2 regions of the Actinomadura citrea genome follow, and region 1 is predicted to be linked to the other one. Evidence: riboswitches for the same ligand, from Rfam matches in the RefSeq annotation. Region 1 holds a riboswitch; the other holds the start of a gene.

Region 1 (3,206 bases):
GCGGGCGTCGAAATGCGGGTTGCGCGGTGTGTCGTACAACAGGTGGTGGACGAACCACAGCGTCGAGTTGGCGACGCCGTTGTAGGCGCGGTCGAACGTGGCCTCCGGGATGTCGAGCATCCGCACCGCGGCACCGCCGGTCTCGTATCCGGCGAGGTCGAGGCGTCCGTCCGGGGAGCGGCGCGCGGCCGTGCGGTCGGCTTCGCCGAGGCTCGCGCACACCCAGAGAACGTCCGCGCCGCCGGCGGACGGCTCCCGCTCCGTCCCGGCCGGGCGCGGCGGGCCCGGGTCGCGGGGGGCGCCCGTGACGGCGGCGAGGCCCGACACGAGTCCGCCGCCCCCGCGCCGCATGGTGAGCCCGCCGTCGTCCGACAGCGAGAACGACACGGGCCCCCGGTTCGAGGCCACCAGCACTTGGCTCATACGGGAAGGGTCTCAGTTGCGGCCGAGGCGCATCAAAGTGACCCGCGAGGTGGCCGTCATCGCCCGCGCTTCTGGCCGTTCCGTCCGATTAGTCATCCACCCAGGGGGTATCCGGCGGCCATGAGCAAGTCCGAGACGACGAAGACGGTGCTCGTCGCCGGTGCAGCGAACCTCATCCTCGCGATCACGAAGCTGTTCGCCGGCCTGCTGGCCGGGTCCAGCGCCATGCTCGCGGAGAGCGCGCACTCGGTGGCCGACACCCTGAACCAGGGCTTTCTCTACACCTCGCTCCGGCGCAGCGAGCGGCCCCCCGACCGGCGCCACCCCTTCGGATACGGCAACGAGCGGTACGTGTGGTCGCTGCTCGCCGCGTTCGGCATCTTCGTGGCCGGCGCCGGGTTCTCGATCTTCGAAGGCATCCTGACCATGACCGGCCACGGCGGCGGCGGGACGACGGTGTGGCTCGCCTACGCCGTCCTCGGCCTCGGCGCGGTGCTGGAGGGGGCGTCCTGGCTCCGCGCCTTCTACCAGGCCAAGAAGGAGACGCGCGAGAACGACCGCGACCTCGTCGAGCACGTCCGCAAGTCGCCCGACGTGACGTTCAAGACCGCGCTGTTCGAGGACACCGCCGCGATGATCGGCCTCGCCCTCGCCGCCGGCGGGCTCGCGATGCGCCAGATCACCGGCTCGGAGTTCTGGGACGGGCTCGCGTCCGTCCTCATCGGGGTCCTCCTGGTCGTCCTCGCCTTCTCGATCGGCCGGGAGAGCATGGGCCTGCTCATCGGCCGGGCGGCCGACCCCGCCGAGCAGCGCGAGATCCGCGCCGAGATCCTCGGCGCCCCCGGCGTGACCGGCGTGGACGAACTGCTCACCATGCACTTCGGCCCCGAGCAGCTCCTCGTCGCCGCGAAGGTGCACTTCTCCGACGACATCAGCGCCGACGAGGCCGAGGACGTCGCCGGCGAGATCGACCGGCGGCTCCGGGAGCGCGTCCCGACCGTCCGGCACGTGTTCCTCGATCCGACCCAGCGCGTGATCAAGACCTCCGCCGGGTAACGTCTCAATCGCTGGACCCGCCTGTCTGGCATCCGGTCAGTTCATGTAAAGTCACGCATACGAGCTCAAAGCGCTCGTGATCGACAACTTGATACCGCTCATCCAGAGGGGTGCAGGGAGCACAGTGGCCGACGGGCCGGTCTTCCAGCTCAGCCCCCGCACAACTTAATACCGCTCATCCAGAGGGGTGGAGGGACCGGCCCTGCGAAGCCCCGGCAACCACCCGGCTGTGGCGCGTCGCGATCCTGCGAGGCCTGCCGGGAGATGGTGCCAACTCCGGCCTGCGACCAAGGTGGCGCAGGGAAGATGGGGAGAAAGGCCTCGCCCTCATGGCACTCACGCCTGCCACAGACCTCGGACCGGCTACCGCTCTCGTCTGCCGCGAATGCGGCACGTCCCGCGACCTCGGGCCCTTTTACGCGTGTGAGGAATGTTTCGGCCCCCTGGAGATCGCCTACGACTTCGGCGGCGTCACCCGGGAGGCCATCGAGTCCGGGCCGCGCAACATCTGGCGGTACCGCGGGCTGCTGCCCGTCCCGGGCAACGTCGCCGACACCCCGAACACCGAGCCGGGCCTGACCCGTCTCGTCCGCGCCGACAACCTCGCGGAGAGCCTCGGCCTGCAGAGCCTGTGGGTGAAGGACGACAGCGGGAACCCGACCCACTCGTTCAAGGACCGCGTCGTCGCCGTGGCGCTCGCCGCCGCCCGTGAGCTGGGGTTCAAGGTGCTGGCCTGTCCGTCCACCGGGAACCTCGCCAACGCCGTCGCCGCCGCGGCGGCCCGCGCCGGGATCCGCAGCGCGGTGTTCGTCCCGTCGAACCTGGAGTCCCAGAAGATCATCACGACGGCCGTGTACGGCGGGACGTTCGTGACGGTCGACGGCAACTACGACGACGTCAACCGGCTCGCGTCCGAGATCGCCGGTGAGCAGGACGACTGGGCGTTCGTCAACGTCAACGTCCGCCCCTACTACGCCGAGGGCTCCAAGACGCTCGGCTACGAGATCGCCGAGCAGCTCGGCTGGCGGCTGCCGGATCAGATCGTCGTGCCGGTCGCGTCCGGCTCCCAGCTCACCAAGATCGACAAGGCGTTCCAGGAGCTGATCAAGCTGGGCCTGGTCGAGGACAAGCCGTACCGCGTCTTCGGCGCCCAGGCCGCCGGGTGCGGCCCGGTCGCCGCCGCGTTCAAGGCGGGTCACGACGCCGTCCGACCGGTGAAGCCCGACACGATCGCCAAGTCCCTCGCCATCGGCAACCCCGCCGACGGCCCCTACGTCCTGGACGTCGCCCGCCGCACCGGCGGGGCCGTCGAGGACGTGACCGACGAGCAGGTCGTCGAGGGCATCCGGCTCCTGGCCCGCACGGAGGGCATCTTCGGCGAGACGGCCGGCGGCGTCACCGTCGCGACCCTCCGCAAGCTCGTCCAGGCCGGGGCCCTGGACCCGGGCGCCGAGACCGTGATCATCAATTCCGGGGACGGCCTGAAGACCCTGGACGCCGTCGCCCCGGTCGTCGCGCCGTCGGCGAACATCGCCCCGACCCTGGAGGCGTTCCGCGCCGCGGGCCTCGCCTGAGAACGAAGGAGCAGCATGAGCAGCGTGTCCGTCCGTATCCCGACGATCCTGCGGACCTACACCGGTGGCGAGTCCGAGGTGAAGGCCGAGGGCACGACCCTGCGCGCGGTCGTCGCCGACCTCGAGGCCAGCTACTCCGGCATCTCCGCCCGC
Region 2 (3,206 bases), 250 kb from region 1:
GCCGGTCGGCGAACTCCTCGAGACCGACCAGGCGCAGCGCCTCGGCGACCCGCTCCGCGCGCTCCCTCTTGGGCACCCGGTGCACCCGCAGCCCGTAGGCGACGTTGCTCGCGACGGACAGGTGCGGGAACAGCGCGTAGTTCTGGAAGACCATGCCGAGTCCTCGCCGGTGAGGTGGCAGGCCGGTGATGTCGGCGCCGTCGACGAGGATGCGACCGCTCTCGGGCGCCACGAACCCGGCGATGGCGTTCAGGAGCGTGGTCTTGCCGCAGCCGCTCGGCCCGAGGATCGACAGGAACTCGCCGCGCCTCACCGACAGCCGGCCCAGGTCCAGGACGCGGTGGCCGTCGTAGCCGGCGGCCAGGCCCTCGATCTCGACGTGCCCGCGCTCGGCGGACCCGGTGGCGGCCGGGACGCCGCCCGCGGGCGCGCCGGTCAGCGGAAGATCTCGTTCCACCGCTGCTGCCATTCGTTCAGCTTCGGCGTGGCGACGTCGTAGTCCACCCAGTTGAACTTCCGGTAGACGTCCGTGCCGTACTTGATCTTCGACTTGAAGGCGGGGCTGTAGTCGATCTTGCTGTTGGAACCCGCGTACCAGTTGCCCTCGGCGAAGGTCTTCTGGTTGGTCGCGTTCGTGACGTACCCGAGGAACCTGTAGGCCAGATCCGTCTTCTTGCTGTCCGCGGTCAGAAAGTAGCTGCTGAGCGCGCCGACCGCGCCGGACCTCGGGTAGGTGAAGCCGACCTTGCTGCCGGCCTGGGCCATCGCGAAGGCCCGCCCGTCCCAGTACGGCACCACCCACGCCTCACCGTTCTGGATGGCGCTCTGCACGGCCGTCGCGTTCGCCGGATAGGACGACACGCAGCCCTTCAGCTGCTCCAGTTGCTTGAACGCCTTGTCGACGGCCGCGGGATCCGACAGCTTTCCACCCTGGCCGGTCACCAGCGCGCTGAAGAACTCCAGTCCGGGGTTGTAGGTCAGCGGCGGAAGCGCCACGTGCCCGCAGAGGTTCTTGTCGAAGATGTCCTGCCAGTCGACCGGTGCCTGCTCGACCTTGTCGGTGCGGTAGAGCAGGCCGGTCGAGCCGATCGTCAACGGGACGCCGTAGCTCTTCCCGGACACCGTGTTCTTCTCGATCTCCACCGGGTCGAGGTCGCTCCAGTTGCCCACCTTCCCGGTCTCCAGCGGCTGGACCAACTTTCCCGCCACGGCCGGCCGGGCCGCGTCGGGGGTCAGCACGACCAGGTCGAACGGCGGGTTCTTGCCGCCCGAGGCGCGCAGCTGGGTCAGCCACTCGGCGTTGGCGCCCGGGACGAGGTTCACCTTGACGCCCGTGTCTCGCTCGAACGGCTCGACGAAGGACTTCTTGAACAGGTCCTCCCACGGCCCCGAGAACACCGTGACCGTCAGTTCCTTCCCGCCGCCCTTGCCCGAGCCGCCGGTGTCGGCGGTGTCCACCCCGCACGCCGCGGCGGCCAGCAGCGCCACCGCGCTGATGACGGCGAACGCCGATCGCCTTTCCACGTCTTGCTCCTCCATGTCCGAGCCGGCACAGCGATGGGTGTGCGGCGAGCGCACGTCACCGTTCCCCGAAACCTCGGGGAACGCGGCCCTTATGGATCCGCGCTTGTCGTCGCATGTCCGGCAGACGACCGTGTCCTCACCCGGAGCACCCCACCGCGGTCGGAGGGTTGCCGCCCAGCAAGCCGGGGCTTGGCGCTGGAACTCGTGACGCGAGGAAACATACCATATAAAAACGGTCGGAATACTCTAATTTGGACGACCGAAGACTCGGGGTGCCGCCGCCGGGCCTCAGGGGGAGGCCCGGGCGCTACTGGATCTCTAGTTGTTTCACCTGATGGATTACGGGGGCCGTCTCTACCTGCTGGATGCCGTCCAGGGCTGCGATGCGGTCGGTCAGGTAGGTGTAGAGGGCGTCGGCGTTGGGACAGACGACCGCGGCGACCAGGTTGCTGGAGCCTGTGGTGGCGGCGACGAAGGCGGCTTCGGGGTGCCGGGCCAGCGCCTTGCCGACCGGTTCGAGGGCCGGTGGGGAGGTAGTCAGCCAGAGCAGCGCGATCGAGCGGTAGCCGAGCAGGCCGGGATCGAGTTGGACGTCGAAGTACAGCGTGCCGGTGGTGCGGAGTCGGTTCAGGCGGCGCCGGACGCTGGGTTCGGACAAGCGTGTGGCCGCCTGCAAGGTGACGTGGCTTGCTCGGCCGTCCTTGCGTAGTTCTGCCAGCAGGGCCTTGTCCAGGTCGTCAGGCTCGGCCGGTCGCCCGGCGGACGGGACGGGTGGCCGCAAAGCCGCGGCCTGGGCGCCCGTCAGAGCGTTGATCTTGGTGAACCAGCCGTCCGGCCCGCCGTAGAAGGTGCGCAGGAGGCGGTGGGCGGTGATGGAGACGATCGCGGGAGTACGGGGCAGTTTCCGGAGCAGCAGCGACTCGGCGGCCTCGTCGTCGGCCGACTCGGTGACGCAGATCAGTTCGGTGCCGCCGGACACCAGCGCGATGAACGAGGTGTCGGGACGGCGGGCGAGTGCGGTCGCGATGGTCAGCGCGGCGTCCGGGGCGCAGCGGAGCCGGACCATCCAGCGCGGTCGTTCGACCGGCGGGGTGCCGAGCCGGCCCAGGATCCGCAGGCCGGCGGAGGAGTGCAGGCGCCGGTACCGGCGCGCGATGGTGTGCGAGGAAACACCCAGCGCGTGCGCGATCGTACTGAACGCCGCGCGGCCGTCGAGTTGCAGCGCCTGGACGAGTTTCAGGTCCAGGTCGTCGACCGTGAGCGAATCCGTCACATGGCTCTCCGTTTCTGCGTCAAAGCGCCGGATCTTTCGGTGACTGTCGCATGAATACCGAGCTCCTGAGGACACTGGCGTCCACATTGGGATCGTTCGGAGGAGGACGTGCATGTGGGACGTGGCGGTTGTGGGCGGCGGGCCGGTGGGGATGTTCCTGGCGGCGGAACTGCGGCGCGGCGGTGTGTCGGTCGTGGTGTTCGAGCGGAGGGCGTCCGCCGCGGCCGGGCATGAGGACGGCGGTGACCGGGGCTTGCAGGCCCGCACGCTGCAACTGCTGGGGCTGCGGGGTCTGCTCGGTGCGGTGCGGGCGCGGGCGGCGGCCGAGGACGGGCCGGGCATCGCGGACTTCACCGGGGCGCCGGGGGACGCGGCACCGCCCGAGATCGCGGAGCTTGTCGAGAGCTGG

The links. A riboswitch is a leader RNA that binds a small molecule or an ion and turns the genes downstream of it on or off. The one in region 1 is predicted to bind S-adenosylmethionine.
Region 2: another riboswitch for S-adenosylmethionine. It lies ahead of BJ999_RS05190 (ABC transporter substrate-binding protein); the one in region 1 lies ahead of thrC (threonine synthase).

What each region holds. Positions count from the first base shown of each region.
Region 1 covers NZ_JACCBT010000001.1:1,311,865-1,315,070, forward strand. Annotated here, with positions in the region: gene BJ999_RS06470 (alpha,alpha-trehalose-phosphate synthase (UDP-forming)) at 1-423, opposite strand, end outside; gene BJ999_RS06475 (cation diffusion facilitator family transporter) at 544-1,479, shown strand; SAM riboswitch class I at 1,652-1,792, shown strand; gene thrC (threonine synthase) at 1,809-3,053, shown strand; gene BJ999_RS06485 (MoaD/ThiS family protein) at 3,069-3,206, shown strand, end outside.
Region 2 covers NZ_JACCBT010000001.1:1,057,941-1,061,146, forward strand. Annotated here, with positions in the region: gene BJ999_RS05185 (ABC transporter ATP-binding protein) at 1-469, opposite strand, end outside; gene BJ999_RS05190 (ABC transporter substrate-binding protein) at 436-1,524, opposite strand; SAM riboswitch class IV at 1,619-1,734, opposite strand; gene BJ999_RS05195 (Lrp/AsnC family transcriptional regulator) at 1,832-2,797, opposite strand; gene BJ999_RS05200 (FAD-dependent oxidoreductase) at 2,910-3,206, shown strand, end outside.